Regions from separate parts of the Citrobacter enshiensis genome, predicted to be linked through region 2. Evidence: predicted binding sites of a transcription regulator. Region 2 holds the regulator's gene; each other region holds the start of a gene.
What was found. Region 2 encodes PurR, which represses purine synthesis genes. Its sites were predicted from a motif close to CANGCAAACGTTTGCNTG; they were not measured.
Positions count from the first base shown of each region.

Region 1: P2W74_RS04010 (nucleobase:cation symporter-2 family protein) is a predicted target of PurR. The motif match lies at 3,954-3,971, and genes of this name have one in related genera.
Region 3: purM (phosphoribosylformylglycinamidine cyclo-ligase) is a predicted target of PurR. The motif match lies at 4,180-4,197, and genes of this name have one in related genera.

Region 1 is NZ_CP119862.1:813,286-819,440, forward strand. It holds one part of gene prfB (peptide chain release factor 2) at 1-82, shown strand, start outside; gene lysS (lysine--tRNA ligase) at 92-1,609, shown strand; gene idi (isopentenyl-diphosphate Delta-isomerase) at 1,659-2,207, opposite strand; gene P2W74_RS04005 (hypothetical protein) at 2,348-2,473, opposite strand; gene P2W74_RS04010 (nucleobase:cation symporter-2 family protein) at 2,475-3,923, opposite strand; gene ygfT (formate-dependent uric acid utilization protein YgfT) at 4,381-6,155, shown strand, end outside.
Region 2 is NZ_CP119862.1:2,615,749-2,621,903, forward strand. It holds gene P2W74_RS12775 (C40 family peptidase) at 1-549, shown strand, start outside; gene sodB (superoxide dismutase [Fe]) at 677-1,258, shown strand; gene P2W74_RS12785 (MFS transporter) at 1,312-2,478, opposite strand; gene cydH (cytochrome bd-I oxidase subunit CydH) at 2,645-2,734, opposite strand; gene purR (HTH-type transcriptional repressor PurR) at 3,031-4,056, shown strand; gene punR (DNA-binding transcriptional activator PunR) at 4,053-4,985, opposite strand; gene punC (purine nucleoside transporter PunC) at 5,098-6,155, shown strand, end outside.
Region 3 is NZ_CP119862.1:1,330,946-1,337,100, forward strand. It holds gene ppx (exopolyphosphatase) at 1-160, opposite strand, end outside; gene ppk1 (polyphosphate kinase 1) at 165-2,231, opposite strand; gene purN (phosphoribosylglycinamide formyltransferase) at 2,443-3,081, opposite strand; gene purM (phosphoribosylformylglycinamidine cyclo-ligase) at 3,081-4,118, opposite strand; gene P2W74_RS06435 (6-phospho-beta-glucosidase) at 4,405-5,835, shown strand; gene upp (uracil phosphoribosyltransferase) at 6,048-6,155, shown strand, end outside.

The DNA of each region.
Region 1 (6,155 bases), 1.8 Mb from region 2:
GGTTGAAACCCGTAACACGCAGGCGGTGCTGGATGGCAGCCTGGATCAATTTATCGAAGCAAGTTTGAAAGCAGGGTTATGAGGAACCAACATGTCTGAACAACACGCACAGGGCGCTGACGCGGTAGCCGATCTTAATAATGAACTGAAAACGCGCCGCGAGAAGCTGGCTGGCCTGCGCGAGCAGGGTATCCCGTTCCCGAATGATTTCCGTCGCGATCACACCTCAGACCAACTGCATGCTGACTTCGACGCGAAAGAAAACGAAGAACTGGAAGCGCTGAACATCGAAGTGTCTGTAGCGGGTCGTATGATGACACGCCGCATCATGGGTAAAGCGTCTTTTGTTACGCTGCAAGACGTCGGCGGCCGCATTCAGCTGTACGTTTCCCGTGACGATCTGCCGGAAGGCATCTACAACGAGCAGTTCAAAAAATGGGATCTCGGTGACATCCTTGGCGCGAAAGGTAAGCTGTTCAAAACCAAAACGGGTGAACTGTCTATCCATTGCACCGAGCTGCGTCTGTTAACCAAAGCGCTGCGTCCGCTGCCGGATAAATTCCACGGTCTGCAGGATCAGGAAGCGCGTTACCGTCAGCGTTATCTGGATCTCATCTCTAACGATGAATCCCGCAACACCTTTAAAGTGCGTTCACAGATCATGGCGGGTATCCGTCAGTTCATGGTGGGTCGTGGCTTTATGGAAGTTGAAACCCCGATGATGCAGGTGATCCCTGGCGGTGCCGCAGCACGCCCGTTCATCACCCATCATAATGCGCTGGATCTGGATATGTACCTGCGTATCGCGCCGGAACTGTATCTGAAGCGTCTGGTGGTCGGTGGTTTCGAACGTGTATTCGAGATCAACCGTAACTTCCGTAACGAAGGGATCTCCGTTCGTCATAACCCAGAGTTCACTATGATGGAACTCTATATGGCGTATGCGGACTACAAAGACCTGATCGAACTCACCGAATCTCTGTTCCGTACGCTGGCGCAGGACGTTCTGGGTACCACTGAAGTGCCTTACGGTGATGAAGTCTTCGACTTTGGTAAACCGTTCGAAAAACTGACCATGCGTGAAGCCATCAAGAAATATCGTCCAGAGACGAATATGGCGGATCTGGACAGTTTTGATTCAGCTAAAGCGATTGCGGAAAGTATCGGTATTAAGATCGAGAAGAGCTGGGGTCAGGGTCGTATCGTGACCGAGATCTTCGAAGAAGTGGCGGAAGCGCATCTGATTCAGCCGACCTTCATCACTGAATATCCGGCAGAAGTTTCTCCTCTGGCGCGTCGTAACGATGAAAATCCAGAAATTACTGACCGCTTCGAATTCTTCATCGGGGGCCGCGAAATCGGTAATGGCTTTAGCGAGTTGAACGACGCCGAAGATCAGGCTCAGCGTTTCCTGGATCAGGTTAACGCGAAAGATGCGGGTGATGACGAAGCGATGTTCTACGACGAAGACTATGTGACGGCGCTGGAACACGGTTTGCCGCCGACTGCGGGTCTGGGCATTGGTATCGACCGTATGGTTATGCTGTTCACCAACAGCCACACTATCCGCGACGTGATCCTGTTCCCGGCGATGCGTCCGGTTAAATAAGCCTCACGCGGTCAGATAAAACCAACCCCGGCAAATGCGTCGGGGTTTTTTATTTTTGGCGGCTGTAATTTAACAATGCTTCACGCGCTGTATTGTCCGATGCCTGCATCACCATCCACGGACTGAAAGCCCACGGCGCGGCGCTAATCCCACCCAGAACACCCTCCAGATCGCTCCACTGGTACTCCATCACCTCATCGTTATTCACGCTGAGCTCGCTGACCATCCGTGCGGCATAGACCGGGCAAACTTCGTTCTCCACGATCCCGTTTGGATCGGTAGCGCGGTAACGAAAGGCAGAATAGACGGGGGTCAGGCTGGAAATCTCCACGCCCAACTCAAAACGGCAGCGTCGGATAATGGCGTCTTCAGTGCTTTCTCCTTGCTGTGGATGACCACAAACCGAATTCGTCCAGACGCCTGGCCACGCTTTTTTTGATAGCGAGCGGCGGGTGACCAGAAACTGCCCTTTCTTGTTGAAGAGCCAACAAGAGAAAGCGAGATGTAAAGGGGTATTGAAGGTGTGGGCCGCATACTTTTCCAGTGTTCCGGAAGGCCGATCCTGCTCATCCAATAAAATAATGTGTTCCTGTTGCATAATGTCTCGTCGTGAATGTTAAGCACACACCATTATAGGGCATGAAATATCGCGACAGAATGATTTCTCAAGAATGTATGTGATGGCGAGGGATTCGACACCAGCGTCATTTGACGCGGGTGTCGGGAGAAAAAGAGGATTTAGAAAAACAGCAGCATGAAATTGAACCGACTTTCAATACCCAGAGCAATACTGTCAGAAATGGCGGGTATCGAGATCAGCATGAGCAGCAGAATACTCAGAATACAGCGCAATAAAATATGCATTTTATTCATCCTGCTGGTTTTTTTTCAGTTTGCGCATCAGCAACCACATACGGACGGTTCTGACCTTTAATTTTTTATCGGAGATCGATTCTTGCGCCAGCTCGGTGTGATGCTGATAGCCGTTAAAGAAAACATTCAGTACGACGGCGCTGACCGTTGCCAGCATAATGCCGCTGTGTAGTAGCGGCTGGAGAACGGCGGGTAACTGGGAGAAAAAGTTATGGGACAGCGTGGGTGTCATGCCGACGCCAAGACTAATCGCCACAATGTAGAGGTTGTAACGATTGGTGGTGTAGTTACAGCGTGACAGAATGCGAATCCCGGTTGCCAGCACCATGCCAAACATCACCAGACCCGCGCCGCCGAGGACAAATTGCGGAATTGAGGCGACCAGTACTGCCATTTTAGGCACCATGCCGAACAGAATTAAAATGATACCGGAAGCAATGCAAACCCAACGGCTGTGCACGCGCGTCACGCTGACCAGACCGACGTTTTGTGAAAATGAGGTATGAGGGAAGCTGTTAAAAAGCCCGCCAATCATCGTTCCTACGCCGTCCACGCGCAGCCCGCGAATAATGTCTTGTGAGGAGAGTTTACGACCAACAATTTCCCCGAGCGCGAGGAACATCCCCATCGATTCAATAAAAACAATGATCAGGACTGCCGTCATTGTCAGAATTGAGACCGGATCAAATACCGGTGTACCAAAGGCCAGCGGCGTCACAATGGCGAACCATGAGGCATCGTGCAGGCCTGACAGATTAACTTCATTCATCATCCACGATAACGCAAAGCCAAATACAATGCCGAGTAAAACGGCAACGTTGGACATAAAACCTTTGGCATAACGGGTAATGAGTAAAATAAAAATTAATACGGCAAAAGAAATGCCTAAATATATCGGGTTGCCATATTCAGGATTTCCTTTTCCTCCCGCCGCCCAGTCGATGCCGACCTGAATAATACTCAGACCAATAGAGGTAATCACCACGCCGGTGACCAGGGGGGGGAATAATGGCATTAAACGCCCGATAAGTGGTGCTAATAGCGTTGTGATAAAACCCGCAGCAATTGTCGCGCCAAAAATACCCAGCAAACCGATATCTGGATTCATACCGATAGCAATCATTGGCGTAACGGCGGCAAACGTCACCGACATAATCACCGGCAGGCGAATTCCCATAAAGCGACCGATGCCGATACATTGCAGAAGCGTGACGACACCACAGCAAAAAAGATCGGAGCTAATGAGCAGAGCGATCTCCGCTTTGCTGAGCCCGAGTCTGTCGCCAATCATCAACGGTACCGCGACCGCGCCAGCGTACATGACAAGGACATGCTGGAGACCGAGTATGACAAGCTTTCCTGGAGATAATATGCGGTCAACCTCATCGCCAGGGCGGTTTTGACCCGAGGAAGAGGGCAATTGAGAATCTATGGCGCTCATGCGTTTTTCTCCTTTAACTCGCCTGAGTAAAAAGCAACCGTTTACGTTTGCTAAAACAGTAAAAGGACATGCTCGTGGAATGCCAGTTTTAGTCTGTGTGGAAAGGTATAGGGTGGAAATGCGGAAGAAATCACACAATTGCTAATTTGGGGAACACCAGGTAAAGAGAGGTGGCCTGGATTTTATCTTTTGTTTTCTCATATTGATAAGTGTTTAATCATTATGGAATGGAGTGATTCATTTTTTATTACCCTGTAAGCATATATTGTTCAGGTTCATTGCTATGAAATTTGAAGAATCCGTAATGAGGTTAATTAAAGAAAAACTCACAGGTGTTCATTTTTTAGTTTGATGTAAGTCGCAAAGTTATAAATAAACTTTCCTGCGCGCAAAGATATGCCCGTTTATTGCATCGCGATATCTGAAAAAAATAACTAACCAGATGAAAAGGACGCAAATGAACACTTTTATTGTTGCCGATGCGATGGAATGTATAGGCTGCCATGCTTGCGAAATCGCCTGCGTTTTGGCTCATCATCAGGAAAACTGGCCACAAAATCGTAGTGACTTTTTACCCCGAATCCATCTTGTGGGGAAAGGAGAGATCGCCCGTACTGTCACATGCCATCACTGTAGTAACGCGCCCTGTGTTGCTTCTTGCCCGGTGGATGCGCTCACCTTTCACTCTGATAGCGTACAACTGGACGAGCGGCGCTGTATCGGTTGTAAAAGCTGCGCAATCGCTTGCCCATTTGGGGTTATCGAGATGGTCGATGCTGTTGCGCAGAAATGTGACCTTTGCCATCAACGTGTTTCGGGTGGACAAGCCTGTGTTGAGGCATGCCCCACAAAGGCGCTGCGCTTGATGGATGACAAGGGCTTGCTGCAATTGCAAAAGGTTCGGCAGCGCAGGAGTGCAGAAGGTGATGCAGCGGGAGGCAGCAGGCTTTCCCGTCGTGAAATGTTACTTTCCGCTGAGCCACGTAAGGGGGCGGAGAAACGTTCCGCTGCGGAGCGGAAAACACATTTTGGCGAAATTTATCTCGGTCTGGATCGGCAGCAGAGCGTTTATGAAAGCGGGCGCTGTGTCTATTGTGCGGAAAACGCGAATTGTAACTGGCACTGCCCCCTGCATAACGCGATTCCCGATTATGTGCGCCTTGTCCGTGAGGGACGCATCATTGAGGCGGCGGAACTCTGCCACCAGACCAGTTCTCTGCCGGAGATCTGTGGTCGGGTTTGCCCGCAGGATCGTCTCTGCGAAGGCGCCTGCACGTTGAAGGATCTCTCTGGCGCGGTATCAATAGGCAACCTTGAGCGATACATTACTGACACCGCACTGGCAATGGGCTGGCGCCCCGATCTTAGCCGCGTCGCTTCTCGCCCGCAGCGTGTGGCGGTGATTGGCGCAGGACCCGCAGGTCTCGGCTGTGCAGACGTATTGACGCGTGCGGGCGTGCAGGTCGATGTTTATGATCGCCATCCGGAAATTGGCGGCATGCTGACCTTTGGTATCCCGCCTTTTAAGCTGGAAAAAAGCGTTCTGAGCCAGCGGCGGGAGATCTTTAGTGCGATGGGGATCGATTTTCACCTGAACTGCGAAATTGGTCGTGACATTCCCTTCCATTTTCTCACTGAAAAGTACGATGCCGTTTTTATCGGGGTGGGAGCTTACGGACTTATGCAGGCCAATTTGGCGCAGGAAGATGCCCCGGGCGTGATCCAGGCGCTGCCCTTCCTGACCGCGCATACCCGACAGCTTATGGGATTGCCCGAGGTTGCGGAGTATCCGCTTACCCCTGTCGACGGGAAACGGGTTGTGGTGCTGGGAGGCGGCGACACCACCATGGATTGCCTGCGTACCTCTATACGGCTGAACGCTGCCAGCGTGACCTGCGCCTACCGTCGGGATGAAGTCAGCATGCCAGGCTCGCGTAAAGAGGTGGTCAATGCCCGCGAGGAAGGCGTCGAATTTTTGTTTAATGTTCAGCCGCAATATATCGCGTGTGATGATGACGGACGGGTCGCCGCGGTGGGGTTGATTCGTACTGCAATGGGGGAGCCAGGTCCGGATGGCCGTCGTCGACCGCGCCCTGTGGCGGGCTCTGAGTTCGAACTGCCAGCCGACGTTCTCATTATGGCGTTTGGTTTTCAGCCGCATGCCATGCCCTGGTTGCAGGGGAGCGGCGTTGAGCTGGATAAATATGGCCTTATCAAAACGGGTGACGCAGG
Region 2 (6,155 bases):
CGCCGCATCTCCTCCACGACAGCAAAAACTGCAGCCGTCACCTGGAGCGAAAAATGCACGCCGCGCAAAGGCCGCAAGCCCCATTGTGTGAAGGTGAAAGAGACCGCACCAGCTTCGCTTGCCGATGCGCATAAGGTCAGAGTTCAGAAAGCGACCAAAACGGCGATGTCCACGTTGATGAATCAGATTGGCAAACCGTATCACTGGGGCGGCACGTCGCCACGTACCGGTTTTGATTGCAGCGGCCTGGTCTGGTACGCCTATAAAGATCTGGTGAAATTCCGTATTCCGCGTACGGCAAATGAAATGTACCACCTCCGCGACGCCTCACCGATTGAGCGTGATGAACTGAAAAATGGCGATCTGGTCTTCTTCCGGACCCAGGGGCGCGGTACGGCGGATCACGTCGGCGTGTACGTCGGCAACGGCAAATTTATCCAGTCCCCCCGTTCAGGGCAGGAAATTCAGATCACCTCATTAAGCGAAGATTACTGGCAACGCCACTATGTCGGCGCCCGCCGCGTCATGACGCCAAAAACCATTCGTTAATCCCTTACCCTGTTGTTTACGCAACAGGGTAAGTTCTTCTTTTGCATCACCTTTCAATTTGCTACCCTATCCTTACGTACTTTAGGGCTATTGTACGTACTCAATATTAATAATAAGGAGAGAAGCAATGTCGTTCGAATTACCTGCATTACCGTATGCCAAAGACGCGCTGGCACCACACATTTCCGCTGAAACGCTGGAATATCACTACGGCAAACATCATCAAACCTATGTGACGAATCTCAATAACCTGATCAAAGGTACCGCCTTTGAAGGTAAATCACTGGAAGAGATCGTCCGTAGTTCAGAAGGTGGCGTATTCAATAACGCAGCACAGGTCTGGAACCACACGTTCTACTGGAACTGCCTGGCCCCGAACGCGGGCGGCGAACCAACCGGTAAACTGGCTGACGCTATCGCTGCGTCCTTCGGTAGCTTTGCTGAATTCAAAGCGCAATTCACCGATGCTGCGATTAAAAACTTCGGTTCCGGCTGGACCTGGTTGGTGAAAGGGGCTGATGGCAAACTGGCTATCGTTTCTACGTCCAACGCAGGCACCCCGTTAACCACGGATGCCACGCCGCTGATGACCGTTGACGTGTGGGAACATGCGTACTACATCGACTACCGTAATGCCCGTCCTGGCTACCTGGAGCATTTCTGGGCGCTGGTAAACTGGGAATTCGTTGCGAAGAACTTCGCGGCGTAAATAAGACAACGCAGAAGGTATCCCTTCTGCGTTTTTATTTTTAACTCACTCGATCAGTTGGCGACATATGCCGTTTCAGGCTGCCTTCTCGCTGAAACAAAGACCAGCAATAACGCCAGCCCTGCCACGATAGCTCCCATCACCGGAACAAAGCTATACCCCAGACCGCCAGAAATCACTGCCCCGCCTGCCGCCGCGCCTAACGCATTGCCAAGGTTAAAGGCCCCGATATTCACCGACGAGGACAACCCCGGCGCTTCACTGGCAACACGCATCACGCGCATCTGCAAAGGCGGAACGACGGCAAATGTCGCCGCCCCCCACACCACCATACTGAACGCAGCGCCCAGATCATTGCGTGCAAGGAAAGGAATGGCCAGCATGATAACCACCAGCAGCAGTAAGAAACCTTTCAGAGTACCGTTGACGGATCGATCGGCCAGTTTGCCGCCTAAATAGTTGCCGATCGAGAATCCAACGCCGATCAGCACTAACATCGCGGTCACGAAGGCCGGCGTGGCATGAGCGATGTTTTGCAGAACGGGTGAAATATAGGTGTAGAGGGTAAACATGGCCCCTGCGCCCAGTACGGTGGTGAGCAGTGCAGAAAGCACCTGCGGGCGTAACAAGACAGCCAGTTCTTTACGCACGTCCGGCCGTTCCCCTGCACCGCCTTTCGGCAGAGAGAAGAACAAACTGAGCATGGCAATCACACCCAGCCCTGCGGTCGCTAAAAAGGACATCCGCCAGCCAATGGTTTCCCCAAGCCATGTGGCAGCAGGCACGCCGCCAATGTTCGCAATGGTTAACCCCATAAACATTGTCGCCACGGCGCTGGCCTGCTTATGTTTTGGCACCACACTTGCCGCCACGACCGAACCCAACCCGAAAAAGGCACCGTGATTAAGGCTGGTCAAAATGCGCGATAACATTAAGGTGGTGTAATCCGGCGCAATGGCCGACAGGACGTTGCCCAGCGTAAAAATGGCCATCAGAAAAATCAGCGCATTACGACGAGCGCGGTGCGACAGCAACAGGGTCATTAACGGCGCGCCCACCATCACCCCCACCGCATAAGCGCTGATGAGCATCCCGGCGGCGGGAATGGAGACGTTCACGCCATGAGCAATGACGGGCAACAGGCCCATCGGAGAGAATTCCGTGGTCCCAATACCGAATGCGCCAATCGCAAGCGCCAGTAAGGGGTAATTAATTTTCATACATCGACTCCGCTGCACCGTGCCGCGAAGCGACACCCGATAAGAGCCAAAAGCATGACATCAATCACAAAAAGAATAAAGTTAACAGAATGGCAAAAGACTTTTGCCGATTTAGTAACAATGAAGGGGCAACGAAATGAGGGAGAGCACGCTCCCTCACGGTAAATCAGTGCAGTGCTGCGGTCAGACCACCCGCTACGATCAGACCCAGAACAATAAGAGTGGTTATTAACGAAAACTTCAGATCGGTGCTCATCAAATTTGCTCCTTTTTATTTCCACACAAAAAGTGATATTGCGCATTTTTACACACTTGGATGTAAAAATCTCCCAGGATTTATATTGATAACCACTTTTAACTCTTCCCCTTTTCGTCAAGATCAGACAAAATTCCACGCTTACTTGATTAGCGTACCGGCCATTGACCCCCTCCTGACGTTTCGTGTCGTTTTCCCGGCGTGCCGCAACCCTGATGTTGCGATAAGGGTGTGTAAAGGCAAACGTTTACCTACAGTATTTTCAGGAGTTTGGATATGGTCTGGAGTGAAATGTAATGGCAACAATTAAAGATGTAGCGAAGCGAGCAAACGTTTCCACTACAACCGTATCACATGTAATTAACAAAACGCGTTTTGTCGCAGAAGAGACACGTAATGCCGTCTGGGCTGCCATCAAAGAACTGCACTACTCCCCGAGTGCGGTCGCCCGCAGCCTGAAGGTGAACCACACCAAATCTATCGGCCTGCTGGCAACCAGCAGTGAAGCCGCTTATTTTGCTGAGATTATTGAAGCCGTTGAGAAGAACTGCTTCCAGAAAGGCTATACCCTGATCCTTGGCAATGCCTGGAATAATCTCGAAAAACAGCGGGCCTATCTTTCCATGATGGCGCAAAAGCGTGTGGATGGCCTGCTGGTCATGTGTTCGGAATATCCGGAGTCTCTGCTTTCCATGCTTGAAGAGTATCGCCATATTCCGATGGTGGTGATGGATTGGGGCGAAGCGAAAGCCGACTTTACCGATACGGTCATTGATAACGCTTTCGAAGGCGGTTATATGGCCGGTCGTTATCTGGTGGAGCGCGGTCATCGTGAAATCGGCGCCATTCCCGGCCCGATGGAGCGCAACACCGGCGCTGGCCGCCTGGCGGGCTTTATGAAGGCGATGGACGAAGCACTGATAAAAGTCCCGGAAGACTGGATTGTGCAGGGCGATTTTGAACCCGAGTCAGGTTATCGTGCAATGCAGCAGATCCTCTCTCAGTCCCATCGCCCGACCGCGGTATTTTGCGGTGGCGACATCATGGCAATGGGGGCGCTCTGTGCTGCCGATGAAATGGGCTTGCGGGTACCGCAGGATATTTCGGTGATCGGTTATGACAATGTGCGTAACGCGCGCTATTTCACACCCGCACTGACCACCATTCACCAGCCTAAAGACTCACTTGGCGAAACGGCCTTTAATATGCTGTTAGACCGTATCGTGAATAAGCGTGAAGAGTCGCAGTCCATTGAAGTCCATCCGCGCCTGATCGAACGTCGTTCGGTTGCTGATGGTCCGTTCCGCGACTATCGTCGTTAAGCCTCCTCTGCGGGAACCTCTTCAGGTTCTCGCAGCCACTCTTTGTTCAGCGTTTCACTGTCGCCTAAATACTCCAGCAACCAGGCTAAGGCGGGCGACGTATCATTTTGCTGCCAGGTCAGGCAACATGCCGCATCCGGGAACGGATTCTCCAGGGTTAACGCAACCCATTTGCCACTGTCGAGCCACGGTTTTGCAAAATGCGTGGGCACCATACCGACGCATAACCCGGCGGAAAGACAGGTTGCTGACGACTCCCAATCCGGTACGATCACGCGCTTTTGGTTGTCCAGCAGCCAGGTTATGCGTTTAGGCAGTGTCCGTGACGTGTCTTCACGGACCAGCGACGGCCAGTTGCGCAACGTATCATCACTCAAGGGACCGGGCATCGCCGCCAGGGGATGATGACTTGCCACCACGCAGCTCCAGCTCAACATTCCCATATCGCGAAAGGTATAGCGCCCCCCTACGGGGATCGCCTGCGTCGCACCAATAGCCAGTTCCACGCGTCCGTCGGAAAGCGCATCCCAGACGCCGTTGAACACCTCCTGAGAAACGACCAGCTCAACGTCATCAAAGTGGCGGTAGAAATCGACAATCATCTGCCGGGTGCGTTCTGGCCGCACAATATTGTCTACCGCGATAGGCAGTTGCCCTCGCCAACCGTTCGCAATCTGTTGGCACTGCTGGCGGGTGATCTGCATTTTTTTGATAACAGAGCGGCCTTCTTTTAAAAACCAGGCACCGGCAGGCGTCAATTCCACATCCCGATGGCGTCGTTCAAACAAGGGCACCGCCAGCCACTCTTCCAGTTGACGTACGGTGTAGCTCACTGCAGAAGGCACGCGATGCAGCTCCTGGGCGGCGGAACTGAAGCTGCCATTGCGCGCGACAGCATCAACAACTTCAAGGGAATATTCTGACCACATATTCTGCCTACAAAAAATTTGAATTCAGTAGACAAATATTAGCGTTTCACAACGGGAATTTCACTCCCTACACTCTGCGGCAATGTCTTACTGATAAAAAAGAGAATGTAATATGCAACCGGGAAAAGGTTTTTTAGTCTGGCTGGCGGGTCTCAGCGTACTGGGTTTTCTGGCAACAGATATGTACTTACCTGCATTTGCTGCAATTCAGGCCGATTTGCAAACACCGGCCTCTGCCGTCAGCGCCAGTCTGAGCCTGTTCTTAGCCGGATTCGCCATCGCACAACTCGCCTGGGGTCCGCTGTCCGATCGCTACGGTCGTAAGCCCATATTATTGGTCGGCTTGTCGATCTTCGCCCTGGGAAGTCTGGGTATGCTGTGGGTAGAAAGTGCAACGGGCTTGCTGGTTCTGCGCTTTATCCAGGCCATTGGCGTGTGTGCTGCTGCGGTTGTCTGGCAGGCACTGGTGACGGATTACTACCCGTCGCAAAAAGTTAACCGTATTTTTGCCACCATCATGCCATTGGTCGGGTTGTCGCCTGCGCTTGCGCCGCTGTTAGGTAGCTGGATCCTCGCGCATTTTTCCTGGCAGGCCATTTTCGCCACGCTGTTTGTGATTACGCTGATCCTGATGTTGCCCGCCCTGCGTTTAAAACCCACCGCAAAAGCACGTGACGATAGCCAGGATAAACTGACGTTCACCACCCTGCTGCGTTCGAAAGCCTATCGCGGGAACGTGCTGATTTACGCTGCCTGTTCCGCAAGCTTCTTCGCATGGTTAACCGGTTCGCCGTTCATCCTTAACGAAATGGGTTATAGCCCCGCAGTGATTGGTCTCAGTTATGTTCCGCAAACCATCGCCTTCCTGATCGGTGGCTACGGTTGCCGTGCGGCGTTACAAAAATGGCAGGGACAACAACTGTTACCCTGGTTATTGGTCATCTTCGCATTGAGCGTCATCGCCACCTGGGCGACCAGTTTTATTCACCATGTCTCGCTGACCGAAATTCTGATCCCCTTCTGTGTCATGGCTATTGCCAACGGCGCGATCTACCCTATTGTTGTGGCTCAGGCATTGCGTCCATTCCCACAAGCCACCGGGCGTGCCGCAGCATTGCAGAACACGCTGCAGTTGGGTCTCTGTTTCCTGGCCAGTCTGGTTGTCTCCTG
Region 3 (6,155 bases), 1.3 Mb from region 2:
CTTCACCGAGACCATCAGCCAGGTGTACACGTTGTTTCAGCCGACCGATAATTTGCATCGCGCCATCCACAACGCGCGCAATGACCATATGGAAACTGTTTGAACCGAGGTCGACCGCAGCAAACTCCTGCGGCCGGGGTGTCCTGTCATGTATTGGCATAGCGTTAGTCTGGTTGCTCGAGTGATTTGATGTAGTCATAGATCGCCAATTGTGACTGCACTTTGCGGCGATTTCCGCGCGGTACATAGCGATTACTCAGTTCTTTATCGATATAACGGGCTTTAACCGTGTCGCTGAACAGAATGTCTATAATATCAAGAACCTGCTGTTTGAGGCGAGGGTCAAGCAACGGTGTGGCAACCTCAATACGATAATCGATATTGCGCGTCATCCAGTCGGCGGAGGAGAGATATACCCGCTTATCGCCGCCATTCTCGAAAACATAGACCCGGTCATGCTCAAGGTAGCGATCCACGATGCTGATCACCCGAATATTGTCGCTGATGCCTTCCAGATTGGGGATCAGCGAACACATACCGCGGATCAGCAGATTAATCTGCACGCCTGAACCGGATGCGGCGTACAGTCGGTCAACCAGCCCTTTATCGACCAGGTTATTGAGTTTCAGCGTGATGCCCGACGGTAAGCCCTGTTGCGCATTCGCAATTTCCCGGTCGATCATCTCATACAGCAGACGACGGGAGTTTTGCGGCGAAACCAGCAGGTAATCGAATGTCACCGGACGATAGGGGTTCTCGATAAAATTGAACACCCGGCGCACTTCGTTGGTGATCCGCGCATCCGCGGTCAGCAATGAATAGTCGGTATACAGACGTGCTGTTTTTTCATTGAAGTTCCCGGTGCCGATGTGCGCGTAACGCACCACCTCGTCGCCTTCTTTACGCGAGATAAGGAACAGTTTGGCGTGGATTTTCAGCCCCGGCGCAGAGAAGATCACATGGACGCCAGCCTCGGTCAGACGTTTAGCCCAGTGAATATTGGCTTCCTCATCGAAACGGGCCTGTAATTCCACAACCACGGTCACTTTTTTGCTGTTATGGGCGGCGTGAATCATCGCGTCAATAATGCGCGAGTCTTTCGCCACGCGATAAATATTAATTTTTATCGCCAGAACACTCGGATCAAACGAGGCCTGGCGCAGCAGTTCCAGCACATGCTCAAAGGTATGATATGGATAATAGAGCAGTACATCGCGCTCACGAATGGCGTCAAAACCGTTGCGGAACTTTTCTTTATCGAACCAGATATGGCGCTGCCGCGGCAACGGTTTATTCACCAGATTGGCTTTGCCCACATTGGGGAAATTAATAAAGTCTTTGAAGTTATGGTAACGCCCGCCGGGAACAATCGAGTCATAGCGGGAAATGGTCAGTTTTTCGCGCAGAACTTCCACCAGCGCATTGGGCATGTCACGTTGGTAGACAAAGCGAACCGGCTCCGCTGTCAGACGTTGCTTCAGGCTGGAGGACATCAACTCCATCAGACTGGATTCCATTTCGTGCACCAAATCGTATTCGGCGTCACGGGTCATCTTCATGGAATACGCATTGAGGGCATCGTAATCAAAGAACCCTTTGAAGATATCGTCGAGGCAGTAGCGCAGAATGTTGTCCAACAAAATCATTGGTTTGCGACGACGCGGCGCTTCCGGCGGCAGATTCACAAAACGAGGAACCTTGTCGGAGGGAATTTCCAGTAGCGCGTAGCGGATGGAATCTCCGCGAATAATCTCCACCGCCAGATAGGTATAATCGTCCTTCAGAAACTGAACTAAATCGGTCTCCCGGTTGATTAAAATCGGCGTAATGTGTTGGCGAAGATAGTGTTTAAAGTAGTGACGCAACCAGTCTTGCTGGTTTACCGACAGTTGGCGTTCGTTAATCAGGAAAATTTGATTACGCGCCATCTCCAGCAGTAATTCGTTGTACAGGCCGTCAAATTCTTGATCGGCTTTCAATACGCGGGACTGGATTTTGCCTAACAGGTGACGAGAATGAGAATTTGAACCCTGTTCTTCACTAATAATGATGCGACGCTTTAATTCGGCAAAGCGGACTTTGTAGAATTCGTCAAGGTTATTGGAATAGATGCCTAAAAAACGCATCCGTTCAATCAGCGGGTTTGATTTATCCGCTGCTTCCTGGAGTACGCGTTCATTGAACGCTAACCAGCTCAGTTCTTTCTCGATGTATAGCTTTTCCTGACCCATTACAACTTTTACTCCGTTTCAATCACGGGACACTGCCGGGTTATTATGGCGAGCATTGCTGTCAGATGTCCAACTGCGCCAGAAGAGTATGACAATAAACCGTCTGTGGCATGTGAGCAACTGACGCATTTTTGCGAAAAGGATAGGGAGACGAACAAGATAGACAGGAGTTGTTCCCCGTCAGTGGTTGCTAACGGGGAACGAAGAGACGTTACTCGTCTGATGCGTATCCCTGAGGAGAGAGTTTGATGCCGTCAAGCCATGCTGCGTTTTCGCGCATTTCAAGACGCCCATCTACAAACCAGCTAACCACTAACGGGTAAATGGCGTGCTCCTGCACCTGAACGCGTGCGGTGATGTCCTCTTCGCTATCGCCCTCAAAAACCGGGATCTTAGCCTGAAGAATCACCGGGCCGCCATCCAGTTCGTCAGTGACGAAATGAACAGAAGTGCCGTGCTCCTCATCGCCGTTTTCCAGCGCCTGACGATGCGTATGCAGGCCTGGGTACTTCGGCAACAGGGAAGGGTGGATATTGAGCAAACGACCTTCGTAGTGCGCGACAAACGCAGGACTAAGGATTCGCATATAGCCTGCCAGTACCACCACATCGGGGGCATAAGCATCAATTTCCCGCATCAGTTCGCGATCGAACGCTTCACGGTTGGCAAATTGACTGGCGGCCAGCGCATGTGCCGGAATTCCTGCTTCCCGGGCACGTTCAAGGCCGAACGCGTCGGCCTTGTTGCTGAATACTGCCCGGAGGGTGCCTTTAATTTTCTGCTCTTTGCAGGCGTCGATAATTGCCTGCAAATTGCTTCCGTTGCCGGAAATAAGCACCACAATGTTCATCATTCAATAACCACACGCTGTTCGGAATCAGAGGCTTTGATGATACCGATTTTCCACGCCTTTTCACCTTTGGCCTTCAACAGCGCGAGCGCGTTATCGACTTCCGCTTCCGGCAGGGCAATCACCATCCCGGCGCCGCAGTTGAAGGTGCGATACATTTCATGTTGACTGACGTTGCCTGCGGTTTTCAGCCACTCAAAGACGGCCGGCCACTGCCAGGAAGATTCGTCAATCACTGCCTGTGTATTGTCGGGCAGAACGCGCGGGATGTTCTCCCAGAAACCGCCGCCCGTCAGGTGCGCGATGGCGTGTACATCAACCTGTTCAATCAGCTCCAGGATTGACTTCACATAGATACGCGTTGGCGCCAGCAGATGGTCGGCTAACGGTTTGCCTTCGAGTTCTGTCGTTTCAGGGTTGCAACCGCTGACTTCAATGATTTTACGCACCAGAGAGTAACCGTTGGAGTGCGGGCCGCTGGAGCCCAGCGCTACCAGCACATCGCCATCGGTTACTTTCGAGCCGTCGATAATTTCTGATTTTTCGACCACGCCAACGCAGAACCCGGCCACGTCGTAATCTTCGCCGTGATACATCCCCGGCATTTCAGCGGTTTCTCCGCCGACCAACGCGCAGCCAGACTGCAGACAACCCTCGGCAATACCGCTGATCACACTGGCGGCGGTGTCGACATCCAGTTTGCCGGTGGCATAGTAATCCAGGAAAAACAGCGGCTCTGCGCCCTGAACCACCAGATCGTTAACGCACATCGCCACGAGATCGATACCAATGGTGTCGTGACGTTTCAAATCCATTGCCAGACGCAGTTTTGTCCCTACGCCATCAGTGCCGGAAACCAGTACAGGCTCACGATATTTTTGCGGCAATGCGCACAGCGCGCCGAAGCCACCCAGACCGCCCATCACTTCGGGACGACGGGTTTTCTTCACTACGCCTTTGATTCGATCAACCAGAGCATTACCCGCGTCAATATCAACACCGGCATCTTTATAGCTAAGAGAGGTTTTATCGGTCACTGCTTGGGTCCCCACGCGTTTACTTGCGGTGAAAATTAAATTCGGCGCAATTCTAACAGGGAAAGCAAACGTTTGCGAGCCTGCTTTGCATCGGCATATATCTGCTGATTTTTTCAGCATTTCACCCTCGAAATTCTGGTTATTTGAACTGTGCCACGAAAATGAACCCGGTTTCATTCTCGTGCTTGAAACCCGCCTGATAAATGCACAGTATCGTAATGAAACCGGTTTCTGTAAGTGTGTGCAGAGACTGCGGCCAGCAAATTGCAATTAATGAGGGAATTGTATGTCTGGATTTAACGCGAATTTCATGTGGGGAGGCGCGGTGGCGGCTCACCAGTTAGAAGGCGGCTGGCAGGAAGGGGGAAAGGGCGTCAGCGTGGCGGATGTTATGACCGCCGGAGCGCATGGTATTCCCAGAGAGATCACCCCCGGCGTGATCCCTGGTAAGAATTACCCCAATCACGAAGCCATCGATTTCTATCACCGCTACAAAGACGACATCGCGCTCTTTGCTGAAATGGGATTTAAATGTTTCCGCACCTCCATCGCCTGGACGCGAATTTTTCCGTTGGGCGACGAATCCCTGCCGAATGAAGCGGGCCTGCAATTTTATGACTGCCTCTTTGATGAATGTCTGAAACACGGCATTGAACCCGTCATTACGCTGTCGCATTTCGAGATGCCATATCACCTGGTGACGGAATACGGTGGCTGGCGCAACCGTAAACTTATCGACTTCTTCGTTCGCTTTGCGAAGGTGGTCTTCAAACGCTACCAGCACAAAGTGAAGTACTGGATGACGTTCAATGAGATCAACAACCAGGCCAACTTCCACGAAGACTTTGCGCCATTCACCAACTCCGGACTGAAATACTCGCCGGGTGAAGATCGCGAGCCAGTGATGTTTCAGGCGGCGCACTACGAGCTGGTGGCCAGCGCGCTGGCGGTGAAAGCGGGGCGCGAAATTAACCCGTCACTGAAAATCGGCTGCATGATCGCCATGTGCCCAATCTATCCGCTGACCTGCGCGCCGAACGACATGATGATGGCGATGAACGCCATGCATCGCCGCTACTGGTTCACCGATGTACATGTGCGCGGGAAATATCCGCAGCATCTGCTGAACTACTTCGCGCGTCGTGGTTTTACGCTGGATATCACCGAAGAAGATAAACAGGCGCTGACGCAGGGCTGCGTCGACTATATCGGTTTCAGCTACTATATGTCGTTCACCACCAAAGCGACGGCGGATAACCCGCAGCTGGACTATGACGAAAGCACTAGCCTGGTCTCTAACCCGTATGTGCAGAAGTCCGACTGGGGTTGGCAGATTGACCCGGTGGGGCTGCGCTATTCGCTGAACTGGTTCTGGGATCACTACCAGCTGCCGCTGTTTATCGTCGAAAACGGCTTTGGCGCGATTGATGTCCAGCAGGCCGACGGCTCTGTAGACGATCAATACCGCATTGATTACATGGCCGCGCACATCCGTGAAATGAAAAAAGCGGTGGTAGAAGATGGCGTAGAGCTGATGGGTTACACCCCGTGGGGCTGCATTGATTTAGTTTCTGCGGGGACGGGCGAAATGAAAAAACGCTACGGCTTTATCTATGTCGACAAAAATAATGACGGTAGCGGGACGTTAGCACGTCATCCAAAGAAATCATTTGCCTGGTATCAGCAGGTGATTGCGTCTAATGGTGAAAAACTGTAATCCCCGCAAATAGCGGTCAGCATGGGTTGGCCGCTCTTCCTTTTCGTTTCCATGCCCAGCGCTGAGATATTCGTCTGTCGAATATTTGCTCTATTCGCGCTAACCCCTCCTATGCTTGATCAACATCAAGTAAATAAATGTTGCCCACTAAAAGAATGGCGGTATAATCCGTCGATTTTTTTTGTGGCTGCCCTATTCAAAGGAGAAAGAGAATGAAGATTGTGGAAGTGAAACACCCACTCGTCAAACACAAGCTGGGCCTGATGCGCGAGCACGACATCAGCACTAAACGCTTCCGTGAACTCGCCTCCGAAGTTGGC